2 regions of the Caloranaerobacter sp. TR13 genome follow, and region 2 is predicted to be linked to the other one. Evidence: riboswitches for the same ligand, from Rfam matches in the RefSeq annotation. Region 2 holds a riboswitch; the other holds the start of a gene.
The links. A riboswitch is a leader RNA that binds a small molecule or an ion and turns the genes downstream of it on or off. The one in region 2 is predicted to bind cyclic di-GMP.
Positions count from the first base shown of each region.

Region 1: linked by a shared signal. The riboswitch ahead of TR13x_RS08615 (hypothetical protein) and the one ahead of TR13x_RS03420 (HD-GYP domain-containing protein) in region 2 are both predicted to bind cyclic di-GMP.

Region 1 is NZ_JXLL01000013.1:13,397-21,335, reverse strand. It holds gene TR13x_RS08615 (hypothetical protein) at 1-5,353, opposite strand, end outside; cyclic di-GMP riboswitch class I at 5,461-5,547, opposite strand; gene TR13x_RS08610 (formate/nitrite transporter family protein) at 5,667-6,476, opposite strand; gene TR13x_RS08605 (carbonic anhydrase) at 6,491-7,042, opposite strand; gene TR13x_RS08600 (MOSC domain-containing protein) at 7,145-7,588, opposite strand; gene moaC (cyclic pyranopterin monophosphate synthase MoaC) at 7,607-7,939, opposite strand, start outside.
Region 2 is NZ_JXLL01000002.1:41,886-49,824, forward strand. It holds gene yqeC (selenium cofactor biosynthesis protein YqeC) at 1-699, shown strand, start outside; gene mocA (molybdenum cofactor cytidylyltransferase) at 696-1,274, shown strand; gene yqeB (selenium-dependent molybdenum cofactor biosynthesis protein YqeB) at 1,280-2,086, shown strand; gene TR13x_RS03405 (XdhC family protein) at 2,086-2,907, shown strand; gene TR13x_RS03410 (aminotransferase class IV) at 2,918-3,793, shown strand; gene TR13x_RS03415 (HAD-IIIA family hydrolase) at 3,771-4,271, shown strand; cyclic di-GMP riboswitch class I at 4,472-4,558, shown strand; gene TR13x_RS03420 (HD-GYP domain-containing protein) at 4,648-5,253, shown strand; gene TR13x_RS03425 (flavodoxin) at 5,362-5,868, shown strand; gene pepT (peptidase T) at 5,895-7,121, opposite strand; gene TR13x_RS03435 (DNA polymerase IV) at 7,356-7,939, shown strand, end outside.

The sequences.
Region 1 (7,939 bases), on a different contig from region 2:
GAGGCTTAATTTGCAATAATCCATTTTGTATTACTCCATCAACTGGTGAGCTTATATTCTCTCCATCTACTGTAAATGGTATATATATTCTTTGCCATAAACCAGGTGCAGATATATTTGTTACTTTCCAACTACCATCATCTAATCTCAACTCAAAATACCCATCTTCATCAGATTGAATCCATTTTACATTACTCCAGTCATGTTCCTTCGCACCTGCTGGTTTTATAGCTATATGAGTATTAGCAAGAATATTTCCATTTTCATCTTTTACATATCCTCTAACATTCGGTTTTTGTTGTTTTACAATAAGTTCTCCATTAACTACATATTCATTTTGAACAAGATTACCCTGGTTATCTACTTCAAAGTTTATGTTTAGCTGCATCCAAGTATCTTTTCCACCAGCTTCTACAACCTTATACTTACCAGGCTGTAATACTAAAGTAAATTGTCCATTTTGATCAGAATTAGCCCATTTATCATCCATCCAGTTGTCGTAATCTACTTCCCAATTATCATTTGCTGGCTTAATTCTCATCCATGAATTTTGAACTATTTCAAATTGTTCAGTTTCTTTATTATACTTCATTACATAACCTATAACATTTGGTCTAATCTCTAAAGAAGATATATCTGCTAATTGACCATTAACAATCTTGAATTCATAATTAACGCTAACCCATTTACCATTTATCCAAGTATTATTTTCATTCCAATATCCTCTTGTAGAATAGCCTGTTATCCTATAATCTCCATCATTTAATTTAATTGAAAACTCTCCATTGTCATTTGTATTTGTGCTAAACCATCTGTTGTAATAATAATCACTGTTGTAAGCTATAGTACCGTCATCACTAAATTCTTCATCTACTATTCGTTCAATATTAACCCATGCATCCACTTCTGGGTTACCATCTTTATCCAAAATTCTACCTACTACATTTGGTACATAATTTACATTCAGTTCATAAGTATCATTATCTGCGTTATAAGTTACAATATCTGCATAATTAGATTTACTTAATGTGAATTCAATACCTAACTGTTTCCAGCCATCTGGTGTACTAACACCGATGATCTCATATTTGCCATCCTCAAGATATCCTATAAATTGACCAGTGTTTGTCGCACTTGTGTACTTAACATCCATCCATATCTCATATTTCCAAGGATTCTCTTTATAATCTTCATAATTAGGATCTTGTTCATCTAGTATCTTTCTAATACCAATTCCTACATAATCATTATTAGTAATGCTTATGTCTCCGATATTCAGATTACCTTTAACATTCGGTCTTAACACAATGTTATCTGTTAAATCATTGATAATAATTTTCTTATTAAAAGTTATCCTACGTTCTTTTGTATAATCAGAGTAATATTCTCCTTTGTCTAAATCATCATCAATTTTGTAAGAAATATCTCTAATAATATATTCTCCATCTTTTAAACTGAATCCAAAATATCCTTCTTCATCTGTTTCTGTTCCATACCACTGCGTATAATCGGCTTTTTCAATACTAATAAATGCATTTGGTATTGGATTACCATCAAAATCTAATACTTGTCCATTAAAGTTTGGCTTAGGCGGTATTATTATTAAATCCAATGCAGGTGGCTCAATTAATATAGGATTATTTCTATCAGGATTAAGTTCTATATATTTTCTTGGTGTAGAAATTGCAAAGGCCTCATATATTTTAGCTTCATCTAAGAATACACTAAAACTTCCATCTTCTTTTACATGTACCCATTTTTCGTATTGCCAAGGTGCTTCTTTAAATTCTTCATCTGAAATACCATATTCTCTTAGGATCAACCAAACTTGATTAAAATCATCATCTTCACCTGCATATTGAGCTCTGCCATCAAAAGGTATTCCTTTATTAGTTTGAACATCTATTTTCTTAAATACATACCCTTTAACATTATCTTGTGGTTTTTGAATTATTAGATTAGTAATACCTTCTCCATCTGGTGTAAGTCTTACTTCAAGGTTTCCATTCTCATTAACTATATAAAATTTTATATTAACCTCCTGCCATATCTGTTCATTTGGATTCCATATACCTTTTACAAGGTACTCTCCCTCTTCAAGATTTATTGCAAATTCACCATTTTCATTTGTACCGAATCCCATATATTCACTGAAAAATTCACCCTTTGCTGCATCAGGAAGTTTTTCTAAATCTACCCAAGCATTAGGTATAGGATTATTATCTTCATTTAAAACTTGTCCTAATACATTAGGCTGTTTTATAGTAATAACTACTTGTAGTTTATTATCTATAGTATGTGCTTCAGTTACTTCAAACTTATAATCCAAATCTTTCCAATCACCATCCTTTTCATAACCATCAATCTTATATAATCCAGGCTCTAAACTTAGGTAAATCTTGCCGTCTTTATCTGTTTTTCTCCACTCTTCTATAGAGTTCTCTATTCCACGTATTGGAAGCCCATACCCTGATAAAGGCGTTCCATCTTCATATACTAAAGAAATTACTATATTGCTACTCTCTTGCTTTATATTATCTAGGTCTATTACATAAGCATTTTCTCCTGTATAATTTGAATTTTCATCTAAAATTATTTTTAAATCCATATTCTCTACTTTTATTTTTTCATTAGTTTTTTCGTTAAATGCCCACAGATCATAAAAATTATAAGCTCCAGGTAACAGATAAAATTCAAATGTACCTGTCCTAGTATATGAACCTGGCTCAACAGTTTCACCGTTATATTCAAAATTAAATTCTATACCAGCTTCACCTTTATAAATTTGTCCGTCTTGAGTTAGTTTTATCTCAAGATTTGGTAGTGGTATTTGTATATTTTCTAGTGGATTTTTATCATCAACTAACACTATTTCCCCGTTTAGAACTTGGAATTGTTTGTTTACAAAGTAAAGTCCTCCATTTTCATTTTCATTAAAAATTTTGGACACAGTTGCAAGATAGTAATTGCCATCATCTAAAGCTATACCAAAATTACCAGATGGATCTGTCATCGTGTCATAAAAACCATTATTATCATCTACAATAACTACATGACCGTTTTGTAGAGGATTACCCTTTTGGTCTATAATATTTCCGAATATATTGGTTAAAGGAAATGTTATTTCTTTATCTAAGTATATAGATCCTTCATTATTGACTGTAAATATATATTCTTCTTCAGGTTTTATATGAGTAAATCCTAGCTGTTTGCCAATAACTAAATACTCGCCAGGAGCAAGATGTATTGAAAAGCTTCCATCTTCATTTGTTCCAACAGTCTTTCCAAATATCCTAAATATTTCATCATTTTGTACATCTTTATCTTCTATATAAGATAAATAACTAGTATCAATTATTAATAATTTATCTGTATAAAGCTCTCCCTCTTCTCTATGAACATTACCGAATACATTATCATTTGGAATTTGAATATCAAAATTAAAAATTTCTCCATCAGCCATATATGGAACTTCTATATTTTTATCAATACTAATTGATTTTTCACCATTTCCATCCCAAATTTTTAAACTTACTACCTTATATCTTCCAGGCTCTATCCATCTATCAAACATTCCATTTTCATCAACATAGATAAAATCTACATAATCATAAATACTTTCATTTTCGAAATCGATCATTGATAAATCTAAATCTTCTGGTACTAAAATAATCTCAGCACCTTCTATATTGGATAATATATTTCCTTGTTGATCAATTACATTCCCTTTAATATGAATATCCATCTTAAGTTCAGTAACCTTTTCATCTAAAATATGACCTACTTTATCTTCAATATTTTTTACTACAAGTAAGTTGCCATTAAAATTACTTTCTATAAAATACAACTTAACTTCATAATAAGAATCAGTATTCTCATCACCAAATAATTTAATCATATCTGGATATACTCCAGTTGATATATCATCTTTTTTAAGCTCAAAGTTGTACTCTGATATAGAACTTCCCCTAACCATATCATCAAAATTTACTTTTACTGTATAATACTTAGTACCATCTATTATTTCTTCTCCATTAAACCATGTATTAGGATTTGGAGGACTATTATCTACTCTTGCTTCCCAAAGCTGTTCAGATTTTTCTGGTATTCCATCATCATTCTTATCATATACAAGTTTAACTAAGATTTCTTGATTGTTTATTTCTTTATCACTAAAATCTATAAATAATTCACTATTTTCAGCCTCATAAGAAAATCTAACTATTTCTTCATTACTATTCGGGTCTTCATTTGTAATAGTTTCTCTATACCCTAGTTTTGCAATGGTAGTAGGTGTTTCTGTATCTTTAGTCAATAATTCAATATATAATTTGTCTTTATAACCTGTAAAATTTTCTAATGCAACATCAACAATTGGATTTTCTTGAATATCATAAGTTAATTTATGTGCGTTTATCCAATAGTCAGTTGATTGCCAGTAAAATACAACTTCAGTATTTTCATTATATTTTAAAGTTATTTTATTTCTTTCTCTCTTATCTACAGGAATAGCTGTTAATTCATCATCAGTTTTCCCTTCTAATGTTTCACCTAATTCAATATATTCATCAGTATTATTCTTATCAGAAAAATGACCATATAGTTTATAGAATCTATACTTTGGATCATATTCTTCATGGAAAACCACTTTAAAATCTACAGGTTGTCCAATCTCATTATTATTTTCATCTACTATTACCGAACTGCCTTCAATCGCTATTTGTTCTGAATCAACAACATTAAACAATTCAACTTCTATAGTATCATTATCATAATACTCATCTTTTGCTATATTAAATTCCGGTGGTTCTGGTATCCAATAGAATTTTATACTTTTATTTAGATAGTTAAGTTCTATCTCATTTTTCTTTGCTGCATATACAGGTATTGCAGTCCTTGCATTTTCTGACTTATTGATAAAATCTTCATCAAGTCTAGAATATTCTTCGCCATTTCTAGAATCAACAAAGTGCCCAAAAAGTTCAAAATCTGGTGTATAAACATCTTGCCCATATACATTTTCTATTACACTTTTAAACTCAACTTTAAATTCAGTGGCTAGTTCTTCAATAGGTTGTTCAAATTCATCTAAAGGAATAGATTTGCCATAAACAACTGTAGTTACTGTCTCATTAGAACCTTCGCCATTATATTCAGTATTTAGCAGTTGAATATGTAAATCGTCTCCAAAACCCATATACTGTGCATCTGCATTGTTAATAATAAATTCTGGTTCATTTACTTCTATGCTGTATGCTACACCTAAATTAAAAGTAAACAGATTAAATAAAAGTGCTAAAACCATTAATACTGAAGTTGTTTTTTTAGATGCATACTTAAGCATCTTTCTCAAATTTTCCACCTCCTAATCTAAAAAAAATTAAAAAAACCTAGTACAAACGTACTAGGCAAACTAACCATAAGAATATCATAAACTTACTTAACCATGAAAACAATTTCATGGGCAGCCTGGCAACCATAGGATATTAATCCTTTAGGCCCATAGCTTTGCGTCCTAACCTTTCGGTTAGTTTGCCAAAATATTCATTTTAGGATATCTCCTTTAACTCTTGCAAAATATTTATCGACATAATTTAACATTTTTTTAACCTAAAAGTAAAAATTTTATCAAAATCTAAACAAAAAAGGATGCAAAACTGCATCCTTTAAGCCTTAGCTTTTTCTTTTTCTTTTCCTTTAGCTGGCACTACGTAAGCTAGATAATATACAACAGGAACAATAATAGCTCCGCCAACAATATTACCTAAAGTAACAGGAATTAAGTTCTTGATCCAAATTTGTCCCCAAGTAACTTGAGCTCCTAAAAATTTACCTAAAGAAATAAAATACATGTTAGCTACACTATGCTCATATCCTGATAAAACAAATAGCATTATTGGGAACCAACAAGCAAATATTTTAGATATTACATCAGTAGCTCCTGTTGCTAACCAAACAGCTAATACAACTAACATATTACATAAAATTGCTCTAAAGAAAGCTTGGCTAAATGTCAAACCAACTTTTCCAGTAGCAATCTTCACAGCTAGTTGAGTTGCTGGAGCATCTACTTTATAAAAACCAGATTTAACTACAACTACAGCTAATAATATTGATCCAATAAAGTTTCCTAAATAAACAAAAAACCAGTTTTTCAACATTTGATTTAATTTAATTCTTTTATCCATTAAAGCTAATGTCATAAGATTGTTGCCTGTGAACAATTCAGCCCCTGCTATTACAACTAACATAAGTCCTACAGGGAATACTGCAGCCCCCATAAATTTCATAAGTCCAACATCAATATTTTTTAATGTTTGCATAACTGTAATATCAGCCTGTGCACCAAAACCTATAAAAATACCTGCAAAAATACCTAATAAAATCATTTGTAAAGTTGGTAAATTAGCCTTTTTTATACCAGCATTAATAGTAGCTTGTGCTATTTCTGGTGGTGTCAATATTCTCTTTTGCATTTTATTACTCCTTTCTATTCATTATCATTTATTATAACTTCTAATTCACCACTATTTGGGTCAATTAGAAAACCATGAACCTTAACATCCTTAGGTATAAACGGCGAACTTTTTATTTTTTTAACTACCTTGATTACGTTTTCCTTTTCATCTTCTATTATACCTGTCCAATTTGCAAAATCAACCGAATCTATAGCTTCTCTAGGAATTCCTCTTTCTAACATCTTTCTTTTTATATCCTCTAAACTCTGCTTCACCATACCACAATCCTTATGGCCTACTACAAAAACTTCCTTTAACCCCATCATAATCGTTCCTAAAGAAATACTTCTTATGACATCATCACAATTATCCCTAATACTGTTACCAGCATTTTTAAGAACCTTTACTTCTCCTCTTTTAAAGCCCATTGCTTCTTCAACTAATCCAACTAATCTTGTGTCCATACATGTAAAAATAAGTACTTCTTTCTGCGCATGTGAACTTATTGGTTTATCTTGTCCTCTTTCTCTTTTTGCTCTAACATATTTTTTATTATCCTCAAGTATCTTTTCTAAAATTTGCATGATACCCTCCGTTTGTTTATTTTTTAACAATCTCACGAATCTAATTATACTAAATATCTTTCTAATAATCAATTATTTTTTTAGTTTATTAATAATGAAACTTTAATATAGAACTTCAATTGCATCTCCTACCTTTATCTTGCCGCCTTTTAGAACTTTTGTAAATATACCTTCTTTAGGCATTACACATTGTCCAACTTCTTTTGTTATAGCACAACCCGAATGACACTCCTTGCCAATCTGGGTTACTTCTTGTATCGTTTCTCCAATTTTCAACTTAGTCCCTACAGGTAATTCATAAAGTTTTATTCCTTCAGTAGTAATATTTTCAGCAAACTTTCCACTACACAGCCCTTTTATTCCTATTTTTTTCATCTTTTCAATGCTCTCCACCCCAAGCAAGCTAACTTGTCTGTGCCATTTTCCTGCATGAGCATCTCCAACTAACCCAAAGTTTTCTTTAAAAATACCTTCAGGTATAGGCGTTTTTATTACACCTTTCTTCTCGCTTATATTTATAGCTACTACTTTTCCTATACTTTTCATAACAATCACTCCTCAATTTTAATACCTACTATAATCCCCAGACTTACCGCCAGTTTTCTTTACAAGCATAATATCACTAATCACCATATCCTTATCTACTGCTTTGCACATATCATATATAGTAAGTGCTGCTATAGAAACTGCCATAAGAGCTTCCATTTCGACACCTGTTTTTCCAATAGTCTTGACTTCTGACTCAATTTCAATTGCATTATCTAGAATATTAAATCTTATATCAGCTCCAGTAATGAATATATTATGACACATGGGTATCATATCACTCGTTCTTTTCGCTCCCATTATACCGCCAATCTGTGCAACTGAAAGTACATTACCTTTTTTTATAAGACC
Region 2 (7,939 bases):
GGAAAAACGACTACTATGTTTAAATTGGCTAGAGAGTTAAAAGGTCTAGGCTGTAAAGTTCTAGTTACCACAACGACAGCTATTTTTAAACCTATTAAAGAAGAGTATGACAACCTTATAATTACAAATTCATTAAACTTAAAAGATTTTGATAATATTAATAAAGGCACAGTAACAGTATTGGGCAGAGAAATTTCTAAAGAAAATAAACTCTTGGGATTAGATAAGATATTTATTGAGAAATTATATAATTCAAAGCTGTTTGATCATATACTAGTTGAAGCTGATGGCTCGAAGCGAAAACCTATCAAAGCGCCTGCAAGCTATGAACCTGTATTGCCTTGTAATGCAACCAAAGTAGTTGGGTTGATAGGATTAGATTGTATTGGCAGAAAGATATATGATGACAGTGTTCATAGACCAGAAATATTTTGCCAGATTACAGGTAGTAATATAGGAGAAATTATAGATGAGGAAAAGATTTTTAAAATAGTTGTTTCAGATAACGGGATTTTCAAAAATACAACTCAATATTGTGCTAGGTATCTTATACTAAACAAATGCGATACAGATAGAGAAAAAAGATGTGGAATAAATATAGTGAAGAAGGTAATAAGTAGTAAATACAAGCTGTCTAAAATTTTGATAGGACAAATGAAAGATAACGAAATCACTTATATATGGAGTGATAAAATTTGATTTCAGGCATTATATTAGCTTCTGGTTTTTCTAGAAGAATGGAAAGAGATAAACTATTACTTGATATTAACGGTATGACTATTATCGAAAGAGTTATAAAAACAGTTTGTGAATCTTATGTTGATGAAGTGATAATGATATATAGAAAGAATGAGATAAAGGAAATAGCTAAAAGATATGGTATTAAAACTGTTTTCAATAAAAGAGCGAAATTAGGGCAGAGTGAGGCTGTAAAACTTGGTATTATTTCATCTTCAAAAGATGTAAAAGGTTATATGTTTTTTATGGGAGATCAGCCGTTTTTGAAAGTAGAAGCAATAAATAATATAATAAATGTATTTAAATCGGGAAAGTATCAATTAGTAGTGCCAATTTTTGATGGTAAAAGAGGTAACCCTGTTATTTTTTCAAGAGATTTAAGGCAGCAGTTATTAAATATATCTGGAGATATTGGTGGAAGAGCTGTAATACAAGGTTTAGGTGACAAAGTAGGATTTGTATATTTTAATAATAGAAAAATTGGGATGGATATAGATACTTGGGAAAATTATTTAAATTGTAGGGAGTGGGGTTAGTATTTATGACGGAAGATATAGTTTTTATACGAGGTGGAGGCGATATTGCAACTGGTATTGCCCATAAATTATATAGATGTGGATTTAGAGTATTAGTATTAGAAATAGAATGGCCTACTGTAATAAGAAGGAAGGTTTCTTTTGCCCAGGCAATATTTGATGGTGAAACTGTTGTTGAAGGAGTAAAAGCTGTAAAAGTAACTAATGAAGAAGAAATATTCATGTCATGGAATAATGATTACATACCAGTTTTAATAGATAGTCAATTGAATATCTTAGAAAAAATAAAACCTGATATTTTAGTAGATTCTATATTAGCTAAAAAAAATTTAGGTACAAATAAAAATATGGCACCAATAACAATAGGTGTTGGGCCTGGCTTTAAAGCAGGAGAAGATGTTCATGTAGTTGTTGAAACAAATAGAGGGCATAACCTTGGAAAACTTATTTTTGATGGATTTGCAGAGCCAGATACTAAAATACCACAAGAGGTTATGGGTTATACTTCAGAAAGAGTATTAAGAGCTCCTTGTGATGGTATCATTAAAAATGTTTTTGATATTGGTGATTATGTTAGTAAAGGGCAGATAGTTACATATGTAAATGGAGAACCTGTAAAAGCTTTGATTGATGGTGTGATAAGAGGATTAATTATGAATAATACTTTAGTTAAAAATGGGTTTAAAATTGGTGACATAGATCCAAGAGGAATAAAGGAGTATTGTTTTACAATATCAGATAAAGCTAGAGCTGTTGGTGGAGGAGTTCTAGAAGCAATACTTTACCTTAAGACAAGAAGGGGGAGTTTTTAATGGAGTATAAGGTTTTAGAAAAGATAACTGAACAGGTTAGATTAAATAAAAAAGTGGCTTTAGCTGTCATTACTAGAGTTGAAGGTTCTTCTCCAAGAGAACAGGGGGCAATGATGGCTGTGCTAGAGGATGGTAAAACATATGGAACTATAGGTGGGGGAAAATTGGAATTGGTAGTTACTGAATATGCTAAAAAATGTATAGCAAATGGAAAGAATGAAACATATAGACTTAAGCTTAATGATGAAGAAGGGAGTCTACATATGAAATGTGGAGGGCAAGCAGATGTTTTCATTAAGGTTTTTAAACCTAATTATAAACTTTTAATTGTAGGCGGTGGACATATTGCATTTAAGTTATATGAAATAGGTAAAATATTAGGATTATATACGGTAATATTTGAAGACAGAGAAGAATATTGTAGAAAAGATAGATTTCCTGAAGCAGATGAATTAAAATTAGGAAGTATCGAAGAAAGTTTAAAAAATTATCCTATAGATGAGAATTGTTATATAGTAATAGTTACTAGGGGACATAAGTTTGATGAAATAGCACTCAAGACTGTAATATATAGTAAAGCTAAGTACATTGGTATGATAGGAAGTGTTAATAAAACAAAGTATGTATTTGACAATTTAAGGAGGCAAGGAGTATCTGATGATATATTAGGTAAGGTTTTTGCTCCAATAGGTTTAAAATTAGGAGGACATACACCAGAAGAAATAGCTTTAAGTATTATGTCAGAAATACTTCTTATTAAGAATAATGGAGTGCTAAAGCATATGAAAGAACTTATGATGAAGGATGATAAAGAACTGTGAGGTGGCAAAAATGTCAAATGACTTGTATTTAGGCTTTTGTATTATTAATGATAAAGTTTGCTTGACTGAAAAAGTTAGCATATCTGATTTAATAAATTCACCATCCATATATGAAGTTATTAGAGTTATAGATGGTATTCCTCTATATGTAGAAGAGCATTTGTTGAGAATGAGGGAATCAGCTGAATTACTTGGATTTAGAATAAAAAAGTCAGATGATGAAATATTAAATGAAATAAAAAAATTGATTACTGTAAATGAATTTCCAAATTTAAATATAAAATTGGTATTTAGCAATCTTAATAAAAGTAATCAGCTATTCTTAGCATATTTTATAAAAAGCTATTATCCAGAGAAGGAAGTTTATGAAAAAGGTATACATACAATTCTTTTTAATGTTGTAAGGGAAAATCCGAATGCTAAAATAGTAAATACTAAGTTTAAAGAAAGAGTTAAAAAAGAGCTAGAAGACAAAAATGCATTTGAGGCTCTTTTGGTTAATGAAGAGGGATATATTACTGAAGGCAGTCGTTCTAATATATTTTTTGTTATAGATGACAAGGTATACACAGCGCCAGAAGGTGAAGTTTTACAGGGAGTTACCAGAAAAAGAATACTGAAAGTTTCAAAAGAGATAGGAATAGAAATTATAAAAAAACATATACATATTGATGAGTTAAAAAATTTAGATGGGGCTTTTATGACAGGAACATCTGTAAATATTTTACCGATAAGGACTATTAATGAAATAGAGTTAGATTCTGTTAACAATAAAATAATAAAAGAATTAAGCATAGGTTATATTAATGATATGCAGAAGTATATTGAATCAAGAAAAAATTATTCTAGGAGTGGTTTTACTTATGAAAGCTATATTTTTGGATAGAGATGGAGTTATAAATGATAATAGTAAACATGTAAATAAACCCGAAGATTTAATAATTTATGAATCGGCTAAAAAAGGGTTAAAAAAGTTATATGATGCTGGATATACATTATTTATAGTTACTAATCAAGGTGGTATTGAATTAGGATATTTAACAGAAGAAGATTTAGATAAAATACATAAAAGGCTATTAGAAGAACTTAAGCCGTACTGTGAAATTAAAGATATTAGATTTTGTCCTGATTTTTACAGAAAATCAGAATGCAGAAAGCCTAAACCTGGCATGATTTTAGACCTTGCTGAAAAATACAATATAGATCTAAGTCAAAGTTGGATGATAGGAGATATGGATACAGATATTATTGCAGGTTTGAAAGCTGGATGCAAAACTGCAAAAATAGGGAAGACATATGAAAAAGCACATATAAACGGAAAAGACCTAGATGATGTAGCAGAAAAAATATTATCTCAAGACTAAAAGGCAGCTAAAGGCTGCTTTTTAATTTGTGAATAAACTTAGTTTTTTAATATATAAGATAGCTAAGTTAAATACTATATTGTTTTTGTAGAATTTTGAAAAAAAATTAACGAAAAAAAGAAGGAATTTGTTTATTAGTGTAGAATATGTAAAAATGTGAATTTATAAACAGGTATAAAGCACCAATTTAATATTGAATAATATGATAAAGGCAAACCTATCGAAAGGTAGGGGCGCAAAGTCATGGGTCTAAGGGATTTTTGTCCTACGATTGCCAGACTGCCATATTGTTTTTATATTATTTGACTTAGGCAGAAGGTACCCATGTTGGGTATTTTTTTTATACAAAAGAGTAATGAGGTTTAGGGGGGAAAAAATGGAGTTTGTAATAAACAATAATATTTCTTATGATATCATGAAATGCTTGGTTGCATCACTAGAAGCTAAAGATATTTATACTGGTGGACATTCAAGTAGAGTTGCATCGATGATTTTTGATCTTTGTAAAAAATTAAATTTACCTTCATATCAAATTAGTATAATTTATATAGCAGCTCAACTGCATGATATCGGGAAGATAGGTATTCCTGATTACATATTAAATAAGAAAGATTCTTTGACAAAAGATGAATGGGATAAGATAAAATCTCATCCAGAAATAGGGTATTCAATATTAATAAGGTCAAATAAATTGAAAAATATAGCTAAATTAGTGCTACATCATCATGAAAGATGGGATGGAAAAGGGTATCCACATGGGTTGAAAGAGGAAGAGATTCCGTTAGGTTCTAGAATAATAGCTATTTGTGATACAATTGATGCTATGACATCTAATAGGCCATATAGAGATAGGTTTACATTTAAGGAATGCTATGATGAGATTATTAGGAATAGAGGTATTCAATTTGATCCATTTTTAGTTGATAGTATAGGTGATTTGTGGACTAAATGGGAAAAATATTTAATGGAAAATATTATGTGATATAAAAATAAAAGTTTCTTCTTATTCCTGTTTTTTATCAAAATTAATATTCTATTTCTAATTATCACGAATATAGATAGTACAGATATTAATAAAGAGGTGTTTTAAATGGATGATAGACAATTAAAAAAGCTAGTGCTTTATTATTCTCTGGAAGGAAACACAGAATTTATAGCTGAAAATATTGCAGATAAGATTAATGCAGATATTTTAAAATTAAAGCCTGAGAAAGAAATTAGTACTCATGGGTTTATGAGATATTTTTGGGGTGGTAAACAGGTCGTTTTCAAAGAAAAGCCTAAATTATTTCCTTTTGATAAAAATCCTGATGATTATGACGTAATTTTTATAGGCACACCTGTATGGGCTGGCACTTATGCTCCAGCTTTTAATACATTTTTCGATACCATCAAGCTAAAAGATAAGTATATAGCGTTATTCTGCTGTTATAGTGGCAAAAGCTCAAGTACTTTTGAAAATATGAGAAAAAAATTAGAGGGTAACCAGATACTAGGGGAAATAGGTTTTAAAGACCCATTAAAATATGATAAAGAACAGAATGCAAATAAAGTGAGACAATGGGCTGAAAATATAATTTCAAAGATTAAAAAATGAGCCGAAGGACTACTGTTCTTCGACTATTATTTTTTTGCATATATTTCTACAATTTTTAAAATAACTTCAACTGCCTTTTCCATTGCAAATGTTGGTATATATTCATATCTTCCATGGAAGTTATGCCCTCCAGTGAAGATGTTAGGAGTAGGAAGCCCCATAAATGATAATCTTGCTCCGTCTGTACCGCCTCTGATAGGTACAACTACAGGAGTGACATTTGCAGCTTTCATTGCTTCAATTGCAGTATCTACAACATGTTTTACCTCTTCAATTTTTTCTTTCATGTTATAATACTGGTCTTTTATTTCTATTTTAACAGTACTATTACCGTATTTATCATTTAATTTATTGGCAATTTCCTCTACTAATTCTTTTCTTTTTTCAAAATTATTTCTATCAAAATCTCTGATTATGTAATAAAGTTCAGTTTTTTCAACGCTTCCTTTTATTGAAATTAAATGATAGAAACCTTCATATCCTTGGGTATGTGCAGGGGTTTCAGTTTCAGGAAGCATATTTATAAATTCATTTGCAATAAGCATTGAGTTTTTCATTTTATTTTTAGCACTACCAGGATGTATGTTTATACCGTTTATATATATTCTTGCACTTGCCGCATTGAAATTTTCGTATTCAAGCTCGCCTATTGCACCACCATCTATTGTGTAAGCAAAGTCAGCATTAAATTTTTCTACATCAAAATGATCTGCACCTCTACCTACTTCTTCGTCAGGAGTAAAAGCAATACGAATAGTACCATGTGGTATTTCAGGGTGATTTATTAAGTATTCCATTGCAGTAATTATTTCTGCAATTCCAGCTTTATCATCTGCTCCAAGAAGTGTATTACCATCGGTAGTTATGATGTCTTTACCTATGTAATCTCTTAATTCAGGATAATCGTTAGGAGATAAAATTATATTTTTTTCTTTGTCAAGGACAATATCTTTGCCATCATAATTTTTTACTATTTGAGGGTTAACATTTTTTCCAGGCATTTCTGGACTTGTATCCATATGAGCGATAAAACCTATAGTAGGTATGTTACCTTCTACATTAGCAGGAAGTGTAGCCATTACATAACCATTTTCATCTACAGAAACATTTTTTAAGCCTATTTCTTCTAATTCCTTAGCAAGTTCTTTAGCAAGAACCATTTGACCATCTGTAGTTGGAATAGTAGTAGATTCCTCGTTAGATCTTGTGTCGTACTTTACATATTTTAAAAATCTTTCTACAACTTTTGACATATTAAACCTCCTTTACAAAATTTCAGTTATTCTTAACTTTGTCGATAATCTACATATATATATCTTATCATATTATGAGCATATTACTCTAAATTTTTAAATTTTAAAACAGTTTTTTTAGCTTCTTCCAATATGATTTTTGAAACAAACTTAAGATTATACTTCTAAAAATTTATGTTTGGTGATATAATATAATGCGAACATATGTTCTATAAAAAATAAGGAGGGATTAAAGTGCTGAATAAAAATTCCAAGATAATCATGCATATTGATGTCAATTCGGCATTTTTATCCTGGCAGGCAGCATATAATAAGCAGATTGGTATAGAGGTAGATTTAAGAGAAATACCGTCAGTAGTAGGAGGTAGACAGGAAACAAGACATGGTATAGTGTTGGCTAAGTCTATACCTGCAAAAAAGTTTGGAATAAAAACTGGCGAAAGTATAATGGAAGCAAGGAGTAAATGTAAGGATTTAGTTGTTGTACCACCTAATTATGGGCTGTATATTAAGTGTCATAATGCGTTGATATCTTTACTTAAGGAATACTCTCCTAAAATTTCAGTATTTAGTATAGATGAGTGTTTTTTGGATTTTACGGGTAAGGAAGAGCATTTTAGTGACCCTATAGATGCTGCACATGAAATAAAGGATAGAATATATAGAGAGCTTGGTTTTACAGTAAATATAGGGATTTCAGTAAATAAGCTTTTGGCTAAACAGGCAAGTGAATTCCAAAAGCCTAATAAAGTACATACACTTTTTCCAAATGAGATAAAAGATAAGCTTTGGCCACTGTCAGTTGAAGAACTGTTTAT